DNA from 4 places in the Janthinobacterium goodfellowi genome. Region 1 is predicted to be linked to each of the others. Evidence: predicted binding sites of a transcription regulator. Region 1 holds the regulator's gene; each other region holds the start of a gene.
The links. Region 1 encodes FNR, which switches genes on or off when oxygen is low (the NO sensors DNR and NnrR bind a similar motif). Its sites were predicted from a motif close to TTGATNNNNATCAA; they were not measured.

Region 1 (5,017 bases):
CCGAAGCGCCGCGTGATGCTCTGGTCGCCCTGCGAAAACGCGGCAAACAGCTGCTGTTGCTGCAGTTCCGTCATGCCGATGCCCGTGTCGCGCACTTCGAAGCGCAGCCAGGCGCGGCCGTTGTCCTTCTCGGCCAGGCTGACGGCCACCACCACTTCGCCGCTCTCGGTGAACTTGATGGCGTTGCCGGCCAGGTTGACGAGGATTTGCTGCAGGCGCTGGGCGTCGCCCACGAGGCGGCGCGGCACGTCGGGCTCGACGGCAATGGCCAGTTCCAGCTCCTTTTCGCCCGCATTCATGGTCATCGTCGTGGCCAGCGTGTTCATGACCTCGTCGAGGTCGAATTCGACGGGCGACAATTCCATGCGGCGCGCCTCGATCTTCGAATAGTCGAGCACGTCGTTGAGGATGCCCAGCAGCGACTGGCCCGCCACGCGCACCATGGTCAGATACTTGCGCTGTTCCGTGTCGAGCTTGGTATTTCCCAGCAGATACACCATGCCCAGCACGGCATTGAGGGGCGTGCGGATTTCATGGCTCATGTTGGCCACGAAGTCGCTCTTCGCGCGGTTGGCCGCCTCGGCCCGGTCGCGTTCCTGCTCCAGCTCCGCCGCGCGCGATTCGAGTTCCTGCTGCAGCCGGTCGCGTTCGCTCATCAGGCCGTTGAACGCTTCCGTCAGTTCGCCGATCTCGTCGCGCTGCTGCACCGGCACGGGGGTGAAACGGCTGCCGCTGGTGCGCAGCGCCTGCAGGGTGTCGCGCAGGCGCACCAGGGGCGAGAGCAGGCGCACGGTGACCCAGCCCAGAACGGCTGCGGCCAGCAGCGAGGCGAGGATGCTCCACAGCACCAGCCGGTACAGCACGCCGTCGAACGGTTCGAAGGCGTCGTCGAGGGGCAGCGAGGCGGCCAGCAGCCAGTTCACCGATTTCAGGCGCTTGAAACTGTTGACGGCCGTGATGCCGCGGCTGTTGGTGCTGACCATGGTGCCTTCGCCATCGTCCTTCAGCAGCTGGGTGGTCGTCAGGTTGGCGTTCGGCAGGCGCGGCTGCAGCAAACGGCTGGTGTCGGGGTGCAGCACATAGCGCGGCACGGCGCCGCGCGTGAGGATGAAGTAATAGCCGCTCTTGCCGATCTTTTCCGAACGCAGGCGGCCCAGCAGGTTGTCCTTGTACAGGCGCAGCACGCCGATCAACACGCCGGCCACCCGGCCATCGGCGGCGAGTATGGGCGCGACCATCTGCACGATGGGCATGCCGCTCGATTTGCCCAGCATCGGCTCGGTGATCATGGGCTGGCGCGTGCGCAGCACGGTCTGGAAGTACTCGCGCTCGGCGACGTTGATGCCGGCGCGCCCCGCCACTTCCGGCATGTCGGCCACGACGGCGCCGTACGCGTCGAGCACCAGCACGTCGTCGAACAGCACCAGCATCGAGCGGCGCGAATAGTAGTCGCGCAATTGGGCGGGCTGGCCGATCAGTTCCGGCGGCTGCTGCCGTGCCGTCAGGGTGACGATCTGCAGCAGCATGCCCAGCTTGTCGTCGAGTTCGGCGGCGGTGCGGGTGATCAGCGACGATTGCTGGCTCAGCAGGACCCGGGTGAAATCGTCGCGCATGTGCTGCACCTGGATCATGGTGACCAGCGCGATCATGGCGATCGAGGTCAGGCTGGTAGCCAGCGCGACTTTTGCTTTGATGCCGAGAGGCTTCATGATTTCCTTTTCAGTACCGTGCGGCACAGGCGGCAGATAATGCTGTCAGGAATTTTCCTATCAATACCCCAGCTTGGCAAGCGCCGCCACGCAAATTGCCCTCTCCGCATGGGCTTTTGACGATGTTGCCATATAATTAAAGGCTGGACGTCGTTTATTCGCCGAAATTACGGTGAAATTGGCACACGGCAACCCGGTATGCAGTAAACTTGTTGTTGCATTTTCTTAAAGGTACCGACATGACTGAAGCGCTACTCACTCCAACCTTGCCCACAGTGAACGTGGAAGCGTTGCGAGCGCGATGCTCGACGTGCAGCATGCATCAATTGTGCCTGCCGATGGGCCTTGATGTGGGCGACATGGACAGGCTGGACCAGATCATCGGCCGCCGCCGCAAGATCGTGCGCGGCGCCTCGCTGTTCCGCATCGGCGACTCGTTCCAGAACCTGTACGCGATCCGCCTGGGGCACTTCAAGACGTACCAGATCAATCCGGGCGGCGAAGAGCAGGTGACGGGTTTCCAGATGGCCGGCGAACTGCTGGGCATGGACGCCATCAGCGCCGACCGCCACCACTGTAATGCGGTGGCGCTGGAAGACAGCGAAGTGTGTGAAATCCCGTTTTCCAGCCTGGAACAATTGCTGGGCAATATGCCGACCCTGCTCCGCCATTTCCACCGCATGATGAGCCAGGAAATCACGCGCGAGCAAAGCGTGATGCTGTTGCTGGGCAATATGCAGGCGACGCAGCGCTTTGCCGCCTTCATCGTCAACCTGGCGTCGCGCTATGAGGCGCGCGGCTATTCTGGCAGCAATTTCCAGCTGCGCATGTCGCGCGAGGAAATCGGCAACTACCTGGGCCTGACCATCGAGAGCGTCAGCCGCCTGCTGTCCAAGTTCAAGAAGGAAGGCTGGCTGCGCGTCTCCAACCGCGAGATCGAGATCCTGCAGCCGGCCAAGTTAAAAGCCATTACGGCCGGCACCGACGTCTGTAAATAAGGCTTACAGTTCCTCATCCGCGTGCAGCGCGATGCTGCGTTGCAACGGCCAGGTCCAGATGCCGGACAGGCGCCACTCGCGTTTGTCGTTTTCCACCAGCACCTGCCAGCGGCTGCGCTCGAGCATCGGCAGCGCCACCGAGAAATTGCCGGCCGCATCGGGCTGCACCAGCAGCTTGATATCCTTTTCCGGCAGGGTCGCATGCGCCAGGTGCAGCTGCAGCGGCCCCTGGTACGCCTTGCCGAAGCTGTGCACGGAACCGCTGAGGCGCGCTGCAGCGACGTCATACGCCAGGGTCGTATCCATCGCCAGGTTGCTGGCGACCGTATCGCGCCGCAAATCCTGGTTGATCGCCTTGCCCTGCTTGTAATAATCGCCCACCACCAGCGCGTCGGGCTGCGTAAACGCGATATAGCCCATGAAGCTGCCGACGACCACGGACAGGCCGGGACCGATCATCAGCAGCCATGGCCAGCGATGCTTGTACCACGGGGCAACGGGAGCTTGCAGTTTCAGACTGTCGGACATGGTATTTCTCCTGTGTTTCTGTGTGTACGGCCAGCCCCCATGCGGGGACCGGCCTTCCTGCATTAGCGCGGCACGATGAAGACCGCGCTTTCGCGCACATGCAGCGACGGATCGTCCAGCGAGTGCAATTCGATCGCTATCTTGTTCGACCCCTTCTCGCCGACGCCGTGCGGCACGCGCAGGCGGATCGGCCAGCCCAGCGTTTCCGTCGGCTGCAAGGTCACTTCTTCGCGCGTCAGCAAGGTCAGGCCCGGCAAGCCGGATGCGCTGATTTTGAAATGCTGGCTTTGCTCCGAGGTGTTCATGATCTGCAAACGATAGACGTTTTCGATCATGCCGTCTTCCACTTCGCGTCCCATCGAACCGCGGTCGCGGATCACGTCCATTTTCAGCGGCGTGCGCAGGGCCAGCGAAGTACACACGGCGATGATGATCAGGGCCAGGATGGACGTGTAGATCAGCACGCGCGGGCGCATGGCGCGCTGGCGGATCTGCTTCGAATTGAAGTTGTTTTCCATCGCATGGTCGGTGCTGTAGCGTATCAGGCCACGCGGCCGCTCGACCTTGTCCATCACGGTATTGCAGGCGTCGACGCAGGCGGCGCAGCCGATGCATTCATACTGCAGGCCGTTGCGGATATCGATGCCGGTCGGACACACCTGCACGCACAGGGTGCAATCGATGCAGTCGCCCAGCTTGTCGTTGTTGCCGGCCTTCTTGCTCATCGCGCCGCGTGGTTCGCCGCGCTTGGCATCGTAGGTGATGATCAGGGTGTCCTGGTCGAACATGGCGCTCTGGAAGCGCGCGTAGGGGCACATGTATTTGCACACCTGCTCGCGCAGCCAGCCCGCGTTGCCGTAGGTTGCCAGGCTGTAGAACAAGACCCAGAACCATTCCCAGGGACCGAAATTGAGGGTGGTCACCTCGCGCGCCAGTTCCTTGATCGGCGTGAAGTAGCCGACAAAGGTAAAGCCCGTCCACAGGGCGATGGCGCCCCAGACCAGGTGCTTGGCCGTCTTCTTGAATGCCTTGCGCACGGAGGGGCCCTGCTTGTCGAGGGCCATGCGCGCGCTGCGCGTGCCCTCGATGCGGCGTTCGACCCACAGGAAGATTTCCGTGTACACCGTTTGCGGGCAAGAGAACCCGCACCACACCCGCCCGGCAATGGCCGTGACGAGGAACAGCAGATATGCACAGATGATCAGCAGGGCCGCCAGATAGATGAAATCCTGGGGCCACAGCACGACGCCGAAAATGTAGAACTTGCGCGTGGTCAAATCGAACAGCAGGGCTTGCCTGCCATTCCAGGTCAACCACGGCAAGCCGTAGAACGCGAGCTGGGTAAGCCATACGCATACCCATCGCCAGGTAGCGTAGCGTCCTTTGGCCTCGCGAGGGTAGATTTGCTCGCGGGCCGCATACATCTTGATGACTTGAGGTTCCATTACATCATTTCACGGGCGTCTGGGGATTCGACAGGCTCCAGACATACGCCGACAGCACGTGTACCTTGGATTCGCCGAGGAAGTCGCTGAAGGCCGGCATGGTGTTGTTGCGCCCCTTGCGCACGGTTTCCATGATGGTATCGGCGCTGCCGCCGTACAGCCAGATCTTGTCCGTCAGGTTGGGCGCACCGAGCATCTGGTTGCCCTTCGCATCGGCGCCGTGACAGGCCATGCAGGCGCCGAACTTGGCCTTGCCCAGCACGGACTTGACGGGGTCCGAGGTGGAACCGGACAGGCTCAGCACATAATGGGCCACGTTCTCGACATCCTTTTCGGA
Region 2 (5,017 bases), on a different contig from region 1:
AGAATTATCAACGGCCATTTTTTTGATGTGCGTCCGGTCGATCATCTCGGCGCAAAGGGGCCGAACTGGGCCCAAGCATCGTTTTACCCGGTCTTATCGACCTCAGAGCAACGCCAAGGCCGGAGGCTGGATTCCATCAGCGCCACGCGAATGGGTTTCCGGCTTTGTCTGGCAGAACGCGCAGGCGCGTTTGCGCATGCTCACTGCATGGAGTCATCACGGCAACTGGCGGCGTCCGTTTCCACTGCATCTGCTGTAATGGAACCAGCAATCCATTTAGCGCACCTTGCACCAAGGGGTTCAGTTCCGGCGAACGCCCATCGATTTCGTTGACTGGATCCGCGGCGTACCGCACCCGCCGGCAGATGGAAGTTCCGTTCAAGGCGCCGTTGAATTTTCGCCAGACGCAGGCAAGGCTGAACTAGCTGCGGACTCAGCGCAAGCCAGTTTTTTTTTGTGCTTGGCTTCGAGGCCTTGGTGCACGAGGTCCAGCAATTCCATCTCTACGGTGCTGCCATTTTGCATGGCCAGTCGCTTCACGACGAAGGCAAGCGCGGGGGGGAGTTCCAGGAATTTCACGATCAGCCCCCCTCCTGCCGGCACTGGCGGGTCGATTTGTGCCCCTCTGGCAACAGGCAACGTCCCGTGGACAAGCCAGGCGGTGCTGACGCCGAGGGCCGCGGCAATTCTATCTGCCGCATCCGGCCGTGGTTTGGCCTTGTCTGATTCGTAGCGATATAGTTGCGTGGGATTGATGCCCGCCAGTTCGGCAAGCAGCACTTGTGAGATACGAAGATTTTCGCGGCAGCTTTTGATCCGCTCAGAAACTTGGGTGTCGCCAGACATACATTTTGCCTTTCAATGTACAACGTTCGTGAATCAGCGGCGCATGACCCGCCTGCCGTCGCAATGATGAACGCCACGAGAGCGCTTTGCCAGCGACAGCTTGGTCGCCAGCATGGATTTTACTGCCCGGGCGCGGCATCCCCTTGTTTTGCATTCCTTCCGCTTAGCCTGGATCAATGGCAGCTGCCAGGCTGACGATTATGACTCAGGACCTGAGGCTGGGTACCAGCACGGCGGCGCCGTCAAATCGCCCGGCGCGCAAGTCCGCCAGCGCCTCGTTGACCTGAAGCAGCGGATAGGCCAATGGCGTCGTCCTGAGGTCGTAACGTTCTGCGAGCGCCAGGAACGCCATGCCGTCGGCGCGGGTCAGGTTGGCGACCGAGCGCACGCTGCGCTCTCCCCACAGCAAGGAATATGGCATGGCGGGCAAGTCGCTCATGTGGATGCCGCCGCAGACGACCTTGCCCCCTTTGGCGCAGGCGGCCAGCGCCAGTGGCACCAGAGCGCCATCCGGCGCGAACAGGATAGCCGCATCCAGCGCGACCGGGGCCGGCCCTGTCGATGCCCCCGCCCATGCCGCCCCTAGAGAGCGGGCGAAATGCTGCGTGCGCACGTCACCTTCGCGCGTGAAAGCGTAGACTTCGCGCCCTTGGGCTACCGCCAGTTGCGCCACGATGTGTCCGGCGGCACCGAAGCCGTAGATGCCGACCCTGCGCGCCGCGCCCGTCATGGCATAGGCACGGTAGCCTATGAGTCCTGCGCATAGCAGCGGTGCTGCGTGCACGTCGTCATGGCTATCCGGGAGCGGCAGGCAGTAGCGTGCGTCGGCCAGCACGTATTCGGCATAGCCGCCATCGCGGTCGTAGCCGGTAAAGCGGGCGCCATCGCACAGGTTTTCGCTGCCAGAGCAACAATACACGCAGGCGCCACAACTGCCTGCCAGCCACGGCACGCCCACGCGCGCGCCGATCTGCAGATTGTTTACCCGGGCGCCGACGGCAACCACCGCGCCGACAATTTCATGTCCTGGCACGAGTGGCATGCGGTGCGCGGGCAGTTCGCCATCGAGCAGGTGCAGGTCCGTGCGGCAAACGCCACAGGCCAGAACGCGCAGGAGCACATCCTGCCCCATTGGTGCCGGCACCGGGCGCTCCAGTGCGTGCAGCTGCGCCCCAGGTCCGACGTGCTCAAGTACCATTGTCAGCATGGCAAATCCTTTCGCTTCGTCTCATGCAAGGTGGCCTCGTTGTTCCCGGCGCGCCGCGTTTCCTGGATGCCAGTCCTGCGCCAATGGTCATGCTGCAACGCACAGCCTATTTCGGCGCCGCCGACGCTGCGTCCAGCGCTAGTTGCAAGGGCAGGGCGTGGGGATCGTCAATGTTCCCTGTAGCGAAATCCTTGGGCGACAAGGTGCGTCCGTAAAAGGCATCGGTCAAATGCTGGTTGAATCGGATGTCGCTCAATCCCACGGCCACGACATCGCCGAACAGGCCTTTTGTTCCGCTCCAGGCCACGACGTCGCCGATGCCGACCGTGCCCTGCGCCATTTTTCGCCAATTGACCACGGTCAGCCCCGCTGCGGCGTTGAGGGAAAAGTTATTCTTCTTCATGACCGCGTTGACGGCCTTATCATTGTTCAGGACCATGACGATGGGGCCGCCCTCTGCGCCGGCTTGCAAACCCAGCGTCAAGCCGCCCAGATTGTAGAAGGCGGGGCCGCTCCAGTTGCCATTGGGGCCCCTGATGAGCAGCAGTCCGCCGCCCCCTTGAGCACCCACCCCCAATGCAGCGCGGCCATATGAGGGAACGATTAAGATGCCCTTGGCTTGTTGCAGCAATGGCTGCATGCCCGCATCGGCTTGTAGCTCGTGTACCACTGGAATGGCGGCTTCAACGCGCTTGTTGGCGCTCTCCATCGCCTTGTTGGCGAGATCGGGCGCGCTGCTTTGGCGGCCATTGCTTTGCGCCACAGCAACCCCCGACGCCAGCAGCATGAACAAGCACGCCGCTGCGACCTGGCGGCAGTGATTTCCGATAGACATGGCATTTCCCTCCGTAATGGGTGCTGATTTGTGCTCATGATATGAGCGTGCCTCATGCTAGCGCCGCTTGCCCGCCATTGACCATGATCTACATCACTGTTCTCTCGGTCGTGCCAGGCAGCATGCCGAACGGGCAGGCGTATAAGTTTCCATGGTTGAAGGTTCTCACATCCGTTCGATATCCGCGCGCGTTCCGGAACTGGGGCCCAGGCGGCGGCGTCCTGGCGGTCGCAATCCTCGCATTGGCAGTCCTGCGACGGTATCGCTTGATCAATGAGGAGCGAGCACGCCAACGCCGCCGCTCACCAACAGCCGGTCGCCGGTCGCCGATCGATCCCGGGTGCTGCCGCATCTCACATCATGACGACGTCCGTTGCGATCAGGCCGTTGAAGACGACGCCATGATGAACGCAGAGGGAAATCCGGCGCGCTCGAAGGACGGGGTGGCTCTATGCTGCTGCCGCGTTGTGCCGATTTAGTCTGGCAGGAATTGATCTATGTCATACAGCGCCAGTGACGTGACTGCCTGCAGTCGCGTACATTGAACGCAAGTCGCGCCGTTTGCCGCAATGCGCTTGCCGGCGGAAGCTGCCGCAAGATCGATCGGATTGCCGCCATGGGAGTAGTCTTCATGCAACGAATCGCACTTGTCACTGGTGGTACCCGAGGGCTGGGCAAGGCCATTTCCTTCGCATTGCAAGCGGGCGGCCACAGGGTCGCCGCCGTCTACCACAGCAATGCGGACGCTGCCGGCGCATTTTTCGAGGCGACAGCGATTCCCGTATTCCGATGGGATGTCAGCGATTTCGACGCCTGCCGCCATGGCATTGCCCTTGTGGAGCAGCAAATGGGGCCCGTCGATATCCTGATCAACAATGCCGGCATCACCAGCGATGCGCTATTGCACCGCATGGATCCCGACCAATGGTGGCAGGTCATCAATACCAATCTCGGCTCGATGTTCAATATGTGCCGTCATGTCATGGAAGGCATGCGGGCGCGCGAGTTCGGCCGTATCGTCAATATCAGTTCCGTCAACGGCGAGAAGGGCCAGCTTGGGCAGTCTAATTACGCCGCCGCCAAAGCCGGTATTCTCGGCTTTACGCGGGCGCTGGCGCTGGAGGGGGCGCGTAAGCAGATCACGGTGAACGCGGTCGCTCCCGGCTATTGTGATACTGACATGGTGGCCGAGGTCGCCCCCGAAGTCCTGCAAAAAATCATCGCCGGCATCCCCGTTGGCCGGCTCGGCACGCCTGCGGACATCGCGCGCCTGGTGGCGTTCCTGGCCGACGACGCCAGCGGCTTCATCACGGGGGCAACCTTTGATGTCAATGGCGGGCAGTATATGGGCTAGCATTGTTTGCCGCCGGGCAAGTGCGTGGCCGCGGTGCGCCGGGAGTGATACACATGATCTCGTTGACGGTCAATGGACGGGCTGTCGACGTCGAGGAAGGCTCCACCTACCTCGATGCCGCGAGGCAAGCTGGCGTGCATATTCCCACGCTTTGCTACTATCCGCGCTTGCCTACCCATGCCGTGTGCCGCATGTGCCTGGTGCATGTGGCCGGCCAGCCCCACCCGCAGCCGGCCTGCATCACACTGGCAAAGGCAGGGGACATTATCGAGACGGCATCGAACGACCTGCATGCCTTTCGTGCGATGGATGCGCAATGGCTGCTGGCGCGCCATCCGAACGACTGCCTGCGCTGCGAAGTCAACGGCTCTTGCCGCTTGCAAAGCCTGATCAGCGAAAATCAGTGGGAAGAACGCTGGGAAAAGCTGCCGCGCGGCTCGGTGGCGCATCCCGAGCACCGCTTGATCGATCATACCTCGCCGAGTATCTGGCGCGATCTGTCCAAATGCATCGAATGCGGCCTGTGTGTGGAAGCGTGCGGCGCATCGGGGCAGCAGCAATACGTGATCGGCTTCGCCGAACGCGGCGCGGGGCGCTTGCCGGTGACTGTCTTTGACCATACCCTGGCCAATACCCAATGCATTTCTTGCGGTCAATGTACGCTGGTCTGTCCCGTTGGTGCGCTGGTCGAGACGCCGCACTGGCACGCGGTGCTGCATGCCTTGGATGCGCACGAGCGCGTCTGCGTGGTGCAAGTGGCGCCGGCCACGCGCGT
Region 3 (5,017 bases), on a different contig from region 1:
CCAGTTCCAGGTGTACACGTCCCAGCGCCGTCAGCTTCTTGAACGGCAGCAGGATCAGGTCGCAGTCGGACAGGGCCACCGCTTCCGAGGAGTAGTGGCGCGAGTGGATGCCATCGACGCCCAGCATGTCGCCCTTCATGGGAAAGCTGAGTACCTGTTCATTGCCGAATTCGTCGATGAGCACGGTTTTCAGGAAGCCCGAATTGACGATGTACAGGGTGTCGAACGGCTGGCCGATGGTGTGCACGCGCTGGCCCGTCTTGAATTGCACGTGCTGGAACAGCAGTTCGTCGGCGGCGATGGTGCAGGCGCTGGAGATATGCAGCAGATCGCATACCTCCTTCAGGTTCGACCATAGCCGCCCCTGGCGCTGGCGCCCTGCTTCCATCGGAGAGGAGGGGGCCAGCGATGGGGCGGCGGCGCGGGTTTCAGGCGTTTGCGTGGACAGCATGTTCATCTCCTGGTGACAGGTAGTTCAGAGTTGAATAACAGGGTGCGCAGGACGGCGGGCAGGGAAGGGGCGGCGCGCGTCCAGGCAGGTAAAGCTCAATTCGCTGACGACTTGCTGTGTGATGAAATAACTTCCCAGCAACTTGATTACTGGTTTCAGTATGCCAACAACCGTATGCAATTAATATCAGCAGTGGCTGAATATGGGAGTAAGAGCTACGGTAGGCGAGGTAGGATTGTTCCTACAGCGGACGCGCGGGCGCGCGTCGCCGGGCTTACGTCTTGAAGGGGGAGAGCAGGCGGTGCGCCACGGCATACTGCACCATTTCCGACAGCGAACTCATGCCCATTTTTTGCATGATGCGCGTCTTGTGCGTACTCACCGTCTTGACGCTCAGGTGCAGGTTGTTGGCGATTTCCGTGATCGACTTGCCCGCCACCAGCAGGGAAAACACTTCGAACTCGCGGTCCGACAACTGTTTGTGCAACAGGCTTTCATTCGGCATCATGATGTTGAGCACGAGCTGCTCGGCCACCTCGGCGCTGATGTAGGGACGTCCCGACGCCACCTTGTGGATGGCGCCCACGAGCTGGGTGCCAGCGCTTTCCTTGGTCAGATAGCCTTGCGCGCCGGCGCGGATGGCGCGCACCGCATATTGCTCTTCCTCGTGCATGGTGAGGATCAGGATGGCCAGCTTGGGCGCCTCGCTGCGGATTTGCCGGATCAGGTCGACACCGCTGCGCCCCGGCATCGACAGGTCGAGCAGCAACAGGTCGAAGCCGCCCTGGCGTACGTGGTTGAGTACTTCAAAACCGTCGATGGCTTCACCCACGATATCGATGTCCGGCGCGCCGTCAAGGATGCGCTTCAATCCTTCTCGCATGATGGTGTGGTCGTCGGCAATCACAATACGTATCATAGGCGGGCAATCTGGAGGATGTCCGTCGCCGGACAAGCAAATGTTAAGAAACGAGAAACGTTGTCATTTTAACTGAAATGGCCGCAAGTTTGCCTTTTACTTCATGTGCCGGCAGCGGCGGCCCCCCGTGGCCATCTGACCGCCTATTTCGTTGCGGGTTCCTTGATCAGCCTATGCACGAGCACCGGCAATTTCGAGTGCGACAGCACCTTATTGGTCACGCTGCCCAGCAGCAACTGCCCCCAGCCGCTGCGGCCATGCGAACCCATGAAAATCAGGTCGCAATGCTGCAATTGCGCCACTTCCACGATTTTCAGGGCCGGGCTGTCGGAAAAGGCCGTCAAGCCCGTCGCTTCCAGGCCCCGCTTGGCGGCTGCGTCGAGGATGGGCTGCCAGTGGTCGGCGCCCGCCTTGCGCATGGCGATGCGGTATTCCTCTTCGCTGGGATAGCTTGGGGGAATGATCTCGATGTACACCGGGTACTGGTATTCGGGCGCCACGTACACGGCAAGGATGTCGGCGTGCATCTGTTCGGCAAAGGCAACGCCGGCACAGGCCGTCAAGTTGGAGACGGTGGAGCCGTCCGTGGCGATCAGAATTTTCTTATACATGGCAGGTCCTTTGGCGGTGACTCAGCGCGCGCAACGCCTCTTATTGTAGACGCGGCGTCAGCATTGTATTCATGTAAAGACTTGATAATTATCAATACAACTGCACCTTCAGTATAGACAACATTGGCAGAAAGATCGTGTTTAGCTGCAACGATGTCCGTGGAGCTGTTGCGCAGGCGCCCGCAGGCAGGATTTCTTCTGCCGCGCGTGGTCTTGCACGCACGCCAATGGTAGTATTTCAAAATACAACAGCAGGAACACTTATTTCCTGGTGGAAAAGCTCTTGTGGACCTGCTTTGCACCAGGAAGCGCGTTTTGAGATTTACCAACAGGGCGGCGCCCTGCTACACTCGCACCATCGCAGCGGTATTGCCTCAAATCATCTTAATCGAGAAATTGTGGGTATCAGTCTGTAAAACGCACAGTTCAGGCGGAATTTTGACAAATTATGGAGAAGCAGGGATATGACCAACGCCGCTGATGATTTCGATGCATTATTCGATGAAGTATCTGCGCAAAGTGCGGCCGCGGCTCAGCCCGCGCCTGCCGCCGCGCCCGCTCCCGCCGTGATTGCGGATGACGATTTCGACGCGCTGTTCGACTCCGTGTCGGCCAGCGCCGCCGTGCCGGCAGCCGCTGCGGCACCCGTGGCCGCCGCGCCGGAAGCGGCGCCCGTCGCCAGCGCCGACGCGCCCGGCGACGCGGCCGACCCCGTCGATCAGTCCGACAAGCCGATGTTCGAGCGCCTGGGCGGCATCGTGCGCCTGCTGCACGATTCGCTGCGCGAACTGGGCTACGACAAGGCGCTGACGGAAGCGTCGTCGCAGATCGTCGACGCCCAGGACCGCCTGGAATATGTTGCCACCCTGACGGAACAGGCCGCCAACAAGGTCTTGAACACGCTCGACGAAGGCATGCCGGCGCAGGACGTGCTGTCGAAGAAAGCCAAGGACATGGATGGCCGCTGGACGGCCCTGTTCGACGGCAAGCTGAGCCTGGAAGAATTCAAGGCCCTGGCTGGCGACTCGCGTCAGTTCGCGCAAGCCGTTGCCGAAGCGACGGAAGCGGAAAAAGCGCGCTTGCTGGAAATCATGATGGCGCAGGACTTCCAGGACATCACGGGCCAGCTGATCAAAAAAGTGGTCAACATCACCAAGACGGTAGAAAACGAGCTGGCCCAGCTGCTGCGCGACAACGCGCCGGCCGAGGTGCGCGAGAAACTGGCGCAAAAGCCGGTGCCGCTGATGCAGGGCCCGTCCGTGCCGTCGGTGGCGCTGGACCAGGATAATGTAGACGACCTTCTTGCGGATTTGGGATTCTAATGGACGATATGCTCAAGGATTTCGTCGTTGAGGCGATGGATCTTGCGGTTAATGTTGAAGAGCACTTATTGCGCCTCGAGCGCGATCCTGACAACAAGGAAACACTGAATGCCGTGTTTCGTTCCTTCCATACCATCAAGGGCGGCGCCGGCTTCATGGGTCTGCCCGCGCTGGTGGCGGCCTGCCACCTGACGGAAAACCTGTTCGACGCCTTGCGCACGGGCGCCGCGCCCGTCACCCCGATCGCCATCGAGGCGGCGCTGCAAGCGTCCGGTTTCGTGGCCGACCAGCTGACGGAACTGGCCAACGGGGCCGCCCCGGAAAGCTTGCCAGCCATGCCGGAAGAGCTGGAACACATCCTGACGAACGCCATCGAAGGCAAGGGCATGGACGCCCCGGCGCCTGCCGCCGCCGTGGTGGCGGAAGTGGCCGTGGCCGAGGTCGCCGAAGTTGTTGTCGCCACGCCTGCCGTCGCCGTGTCCACTGCCAGCGCCGATGGCCTGGACTGGGAGGGCATGTACAACGCCGTCGTGCCGGCCGGCAGCCAGATCGCTGCCGTGTCCGCCGTCGCCGCCCCTGCCGCCGTGGCCGCCGCGCCTGCCGTGGCTGCCGCCAAGCCGGCCGCCAAGGCTTGGGATGGCGCGGAACGCCGCGAAGAACGTCCGGAAGTGCGCCATGCCGCGCCCGTCAAGGAAGACAGCATCCGCGTCGACGCCGTCAAGCTCGACGCGCTGCTGGAAGTGGCGGGCGAATCGGTGCAGGCTGCCAACCAGGCTGCCGTACTGCTCGAGCGCCTGCTGCAATTCAAATTCGAAGGCCAGGCCGCCACCCTGATGGCGACCCTGGCGGAAACCCTGGAACGTGCCTCGCGCTACTCGACGGAACTGCAGCGGGCCACCCTGGCCACGCGCATGCAGCCTGTCGGCCGCCTGTTCCAGAAATTCCCGCGCCTGGTGCGCGAACTGGCGAAAGACCTGGGCAAGGATGTCGAGCTGACCATCGAGGGCGCGGAGACGGAAGTCGACCGCGTCGTGGTGGACAGCCTGTACGATCCGCTCGTGCACATGCTGCGCAACTCGCTCGACCATGGCGTCGAATCGCCGGAAGCGCGCCTGGCCGCCGGCAAGCCCGCCAAATCGTATATTTCGCTGAAAGCCTGGCAGGAAGCGAACAGCGTCATGATCGTGCTGCAGGATGACGGCAAGGGCATGGACCCGGTCTTCCTGCGCAGCAAGGCCCAGCAAAAGGGCTTGATCAGCGAAAACGCCCAGTTGAGCAACGACGAATGCTTCCAGCTGGTATTCTTGCCGGGCTTCTCGACCAAGGAAGTGGCGTCCAGCGTTTCCGGGCGCGGCGTGGGCATGGACGTGGTGAAAACGGCCGTGGAGAAAAACCGCGGCGCCATCCACATCGAATCCATGCTGGGCAAGGGTACCAAGTTCGCCATCCGTCTGCCGATCGAACTGTCGATCGTGCCGACCATGCTGGTGTCGACCTCGGGCGCCGCGCTGGCGCTGCCGATGGCGGTGGTGCAGCGCGTCGTCGAATTGCCGGAAACCTTCATGGAAGTGGGCGGCGCGCCAGTGCTGAAAGACCAGGGCCGTCCATTGCCCGTGCGGTCGCTGGCCGGCGCCCTGGGCTACGAATCGTGCAGCGAGCGCGTCGGCATCGTCGTCGCCGCGCCACAGCCGTATATTCTGGCCGTCGCAGCCGT
Region 4 (5,017 bases), on a different contig from region 1:
CCCTGCTCGAAGCCTTCCGAGACGGACGCCTGCCACTGGCCATCCGTGTCCTCGCTGGCGGCGCGCTGGCCGGCAGCGATGAATTGCGACAGGGGCGGGAAACGATACGAGCGGAAGTGTTTCATTCGATCACCGCTTCGGCAAACAGTTGCACTTCGATCTCGCCCGCATCGGCGAGGCCCTTGACAGTGGCCATGATCTCCTGGCGCGTCTGTTCGATACGCGACAGCGGCACGGGGCCGGAGCGGCGCATCATGTCTTCGAAGCTCTGCGCCTGGCGGCGCGGCATGGTTTTCAGCACGGCGTCGCGGATCGACGGTTCCGCGCCCTTCAGTGCAATCGCCCACTGTTCCATCGGCACGTCTTCCAGGATGCGCGTGAGCGTGACATCGCTCTGCGTGGCCAGGATCAGGAAGTCGTACATGCTCAGTTCGATTTCCGAGACGACATCCGGGTCGTGCGCGCGCAGCAGTTCGACCAGCGCGGCGCGGTTGCCGGGCATGCGGTTGAGAATCTCGGCCGCCTGGCGGATGCCTTCGACGCTGGTGCTTTGCGTGTCGAGCGTGCCCAGGCAGCGGCCCACCAGTTCGTCGAGCTCGACCAGCAGGTCGCGGTCGATCTCGTCCAGACGCGCCAGGTTCAGCAAGACCAGGTCGCGGCCTTCGGCGGGCAGGGCGTCGAGGATCTGGCCGGCCAGCGCGGGCGGCAGGAAGGCCAGGAACACGGCTTGCATCTGCACGTGTTCGTTGACGATGTATTCGGCCAGCCATTTTGGCGAGGCCCATTGCAGGCGCGCCATTTTGGGACGGATGGCGTCGCCGTAAATGTTGTTGAGCACGCTATTGGCGATATCGCTGCCCAGCGCCATGTCCAGCGAGCGCTTCAGGTAGCTGCGCGAGGCGCCGTGCACGCCGCTTTGCTGGCGGTAGTCGTCGAAGAAGGTCTGCATGGCCGTTTTCACGGATTCGACCTTGATGCCGCTCATGCGCGACATCACTTGCGTGACTTCCAGCAATTCTTCGCGCGACAGGCAGCGCAGCACATTGGCGGCCTGTTCTTCGCCTATGCTCAGCAGCACGATGGCGGCCTGTTCCACGGGATTCAGGCTGACGCTTTCGTATTCGGCGCCGTCGGAGGGATTATTGTTGTTGAGTTCGGCCATTTTTCTGCATCCATTGTTTGACGACTTCGGCGACACGCTCGGGTTCTTTTTCAGCCAGCACTTTCAGGTGGTCGACCATCACGTCGACCGCCGAGCCTGGTGGCGGCAAGTCATAATTTTCCAGCAGCGGCACGACCGGCATACTGTTGCCGGCGGCGGCTTCGCCTTCGAGGGCCAGCGGGCTGCCGTTCACGCCCAGGGCCGGCGCGCCGGCGGCGGCCACGCCATTCGCACCGGCGGCGGCGTTGCTGCCGCCCAGTGCCAGCGCCGGATCGAGCTGCTTCAGTGGCGGCGGCGCCAGGCGCGAGGTCAGCAGGCGCAGCAGCGGGCGCAGGATCAGGAAGTAGCCGAGCACGGCGCCCAGGGCGTACAGCAGCCAACTGCTGAAATCGACGACGGTATCGCGCTCTTCCCACCATTGCGCCACGGGCGGCTTGGCAGGGAAGGCCAGCGCCGTCAGGCTCAGGCTGTCGCCGCGCTGGGCATTGATGCCCAGGCCGCTGGTCAGCATTTTTTCGATATTGCCCAGTTCGGCTGGGGTCCAGCCCGTTTTCGGATTCGGTGCGGCGGCGCTGTTGAGGACGACGGCGACACTGAGTTTTTCCAGGCGGCCACGGCTGCGCTTGATCTGCGTGATGCTGCGGTCATACGCGTACTGGCGCGTGGTGGCGTTCTTGCGGGCCGTGCCGTCGTCGGACGGCTTCGGCGCGCCATCGGCCGGGGCGGCGCCGGCGGCGTCGGCCGGTGCCGGCACGGCCGCCGCTGGCGGACGGTTCGACAGGCTGCCGGGAATGCCGGCCACGGTGCGGTTGCGTTCCTGCTCTTCGCGCATCGCCTCGCTCGTCACTTTCGGGGCTTCGCCGTATTTCTCCAGCGTTTCGTCCACGCGGTCGTTGTTCACGGCGGCCGTCACGCTGAGCTTGAAGTTGTCTTCGCCGATGACGGGGCCCAGCAAGCCCATGACGTTGTGGCGGATTTCATCCTGAAAACGTTTCGCGCCTTCATTGCCGGCGGCCGACGCATCGAAACCGTCTGTCAGGTCGACGTGCGAGGACAGCAGGTTGCCGCCCTGATCGACCAGGCTCACGCGCGTGGGCGCCAGGCTGGCGACGCTGCCGGCCACCATGTTGATGACGGCGGCGATCTGTTCCGGCGCCAGGGTGCGGCCCGGCTTCAGCGCCACGACGACGGAAGCCGACGATTTGTCGCCGTCGCTGGCGACGAACGACGTCGATTTGGCGATCGACAGATGGACGCGCGCCGAAGCGATCGCGTCCATCGTCATGATGCTTTGCGCCAGCTCGCCTTCGAGGCCGCGGCGGAAGCGCACGTCCTGCACGAATTGCGACACGCCCAGCGGGTCGTTCTTGTCCATCAGTTCCAGGCCGGCCGGCAGCTGCGCCGTCACGCCCTTCGAGGCGAGCAGCATGCGCACCTTGCCCAGCATGGCGTCGGGCACCAGCACCTGGCCGCTGTCCGGATGCAAACGGTAGGGGATGTGCTCGGCATCCAGCGTGGCCATCATGTCCGTCACGGCCACTTTTTCGCGCGCGCCAAATACCGGCTTGTAGTTGGCCTGGTCGCGCCAGGCATACATGGTCACCATGGCGGTGATGCCGATGGCCAGCACGACGATGGGAACCAGGTTCTTCAGCAGGGCGGGCGGGATGGCGGGCTGGGCGCCAGGGCGCCAGCGCGCAAATGCGGACTTCATGGTGGTAATCACTTGGGGTAACTTTCGCTGGGAGGCTGGGCGTGGATCAGGACGTGAAGATTACAGAGGCAGTTTGATGAGTTCGTCGACGGCGCCCATGACTTTGTTGCGCACTTGCATCAACATCGAGAAGGACAGGCTCGCTTCCTGGCTGGCCAGCATGGCGCCGACCATGTCGTCGCTCTTGCCGCTGTCGACGTCGCTCATTTTCTGCGCGGCCAGGCGGTCGTCGCCGTTGACCTTGCCGATGGCGTCTTGCATGCTTTGCGCAAAGGAGAAGCCGGATGGTTCCCCTGCGCCGAACTGGGCGGCGGGCGCGATGCTGGCGCCCAGGGCGCGCGCGTCATTGCTCAGTGCTGCCAGATCGGCCTTGATCAGACCTGCGAGTTCGTTGCTCATCTTGCCCTCTACTTTCAATATGCGGTGACGTATCAATAGAATTACTGGTGTTGCCAATCCGGCAGACATTGCATGAATGCCATCCTGCCCGGCCCGATCCGCAGGGCCCATCAGTTTTATCAGTTGCCACACCATCCGCTCAAGCAGATTCAATCAAACAAACTCAGCAAACCCACGCCGACATGATTTACATGGCCATGACAACTAATATTTAACTGATAAAAGTTTCTGCTGGTGGCAATAACGGGATGGAAACTGCCATAAAAACCGGAATCAGGTAAGCGGAATGGCGCACTGCAAATCACTATTTTGTCGCTATAAGCTTACCTCGCGGCAACTATAAAGTAAAGAGAGGATTGGCTCAAGGAATATTGATACATGGCAATATTTAGCGTTTTCATGTATTGTTCAGCACCGTAGTCATCTACCATGCGATACGAAGCGCAATCGTTTGCTTGCGGGCCGGCCGACAAGGCCGAGATGATGCTGTATTTAATTTCGGGCGATCCGTATAATTTGTTCTGCCACCGCAATACCGACATGACCACTACATGACAATCACTACCAAGACAGATCAAACTGCGCGCCATCAAGTCCTCGATTCCTGTCTGCTTGGACGTCCTGTCCATTTGCTGCATGTATTCGGCGCCCAGTTGCGCGACGACCTGGCCGTGGCCCTGCGCCAGCCCATGAGCCGTCGCTACTGGGGCAATTTCCAGATCGATGCCGTGAGCTTGTCGCGCGTGGAGAACGAGGACGGCGTGAACCGCTGGCTGAGTTTTTCCGCGCCGGCCGGCCAGCCGGGCTTTGCGCTCGAGCGGCAGATACTCTTGAGCGTGCTGAACTATCGCTATGGTAGTGCCGGCGCCAAGGGCGCGCTGCCCGATCCGGCGCAGGTGCGCGTGACGGCCACGGAAGAACGCCTCGCTGTGGTGCTGGGACAACAGTTGGTGGGCAGCTTGTTTGCCCGCATCCACAAGAACCTGCAAACCCTGGGCAAGAGCAGCGACATCGACACCAGTGCCGAGGTCGCCGTGCAGTCGGGCGTGCATCCTGCGCGCGGCAGCTGGATCATCACGGTGGCGCTCAGCGACGTCGAGGCGGGGCAGAGCGGCCAGTTCTGGTTCTCGCTGGACAAGCGGCTGATGGCCGACGTGCTGCGCGGCTTGCTGCCCGAGCGCGCGCAGGCGAAAAAAGCCTTGCGCGGCAGCGTGCGCCCGCTCGCGTCGCGCCTGCAAGTGACCCTGGAAGGCCGGCTGGTCAGCAAGCAGATGCAGCTGGGCGCCTTGTTCGACTTGCGCGTGGGCGACGTGATTCCCGTCAGCCTGAGCCGCACCGATGTGATGCTCGACGATTCCCGTTTATTTACAGCGGCTGTTTCCGAACATAAGGGCAAGCTCTGTTTAACCTCATTTGAAGATGTCGAATAATATGAATATGACCGATACCAACCAGAGCGAAACCCTGCTGGAAGACCTGGGCGATGACATGATCATCGACCAGGGCGACGTCTCCGACGTGGCCAGCACCCGCGCGCGCCGCGACATTCCGCAAATGATGCGCAAGATTCCCGTCACCCTGACCCTGGAAGTGGGCTCGGCCCGCATTTCGCTGGAAGAGCTGATGGCCATCGGCCCGGAAAGCGTGATCGAACTCGACATGCTGGCCGGCGAACCGCTGGTGATCAAGGTCAACGGCACGCCGATCGGCCGTGCCGAAGTGGTGGTGGCCGGCGAGAACTA

Region 2: the regulator FNR is predicted to act here: its motif matches at 2,966-2,979, upstream of ACQ4WQ_RS08990 (lipid-binding SYLF domain-containing protein).
Region 3: the regulator FNR is predicted to act here: its motif matches at 2,063-2,076, upstream of ACQ4WQ_RS02780 (universal stress protein).
Region 4: the regulator FNR is predicted to act here: its motif matches at 3,647-3,660, upstream of ACQ4WQ_RS08030 (FliM/FliN family flagellar motor switch protein).

The regions. Positions count from the first base shown of each region.
Region 1 covers NZ_JBNYXN010000003.1:730,142-735,158, forward strand. The annotation lists gene ACQ4WQ_RS15720 (response regulator) at 1-1,709, opposite strand, end outside; gene fnr (fumarate/nitrate reduction transcriptional regulator Fnr) at 1,949-2,707, shown strand; gene ACQ4WQ_RS15730 (FixH family protein) at 2,711-3,235, opposite strand; gene ccoG (cytochrome c oxidase accessory protein CcoG) at 3,298-4,680, opposite strand; gene ccoP (cytochrome-c oxidase, cbb3-type subunit III) at 4,685-5,017, opposite strand, start outside.
Region 2 covers NZ_JBNYXN010000002.1:204,050-209,066, forward strand. The annotation lists gene ACQ4WQ_RS08980 (helix-turn-helix domain-containing protein) at 379-846, opposite strand; gene ACQ4WQ_RS08985 (zinc-dependent alcohol dehydrogenase family protein) at 1,052-2,053, opposite strand; gene ACQ4WQ_RS08990 (lipid-binding SYLF domain-containing protein) at 2,160-2,888, opposite strand; gene phbB (acetoacetyl-CoA reductase) at 3,520-4,242, shown strand; gene ACQ4WQ_RS09000 ([FeFe] hydrogenase, group A) at 4,296-5,017, shown strand, end outside.
Region 3 covers NZ_JBNYXN010000001.1:610,675-615,691, forward strand. The annotation lists gene ACQ4WQ_RS02770 (Crp/Fnr family transcriptional regulator) at 1-388, opposite strand, end outside; gene ACQ4WQ_RS02775 (response regulator) at 726-1,370, opposite strand; gene ACQ4WQ_RS02780 (universal stress protein) at 1,514-1,981, opposite strand; gene ACQ4WQ_RS02785 (protein phosphatase CheZ) at 2,446-3,303, shown strand; gene ACQ4WQ_RS02790 (chemotaxis protein CheA) at 3,303-5,017, shown strand, end outside.
Region 4 covers NZ_JBNYXN010000002.1:21,371-26,387, forward strand. The annotation lists gene fliH (flagellar assembly protein FliH) at 1-125, opposite strand, end outside; gene ACQ4WQ_RS08015 (flagellar motor switch protein FliG) at 122-1,162, opposite strand; gene fliF (flagellar basal-body MS-ring/collar protein FliF) at 1,140-2,876, opposite strand; gene fliE (flagellar hook-basal body complex protein FliE) at 2,937-3,275, opposite strand; gene ACQ4WQ_RS08030 (FliM/FliN family flagellar motor switch protein) at 3,827-4,705, shown strand; gene ACQ4WQ_RS08035 (FliM/FliN family flagellar motor switch protein) at 4,707-5,017, shown strand, end outside.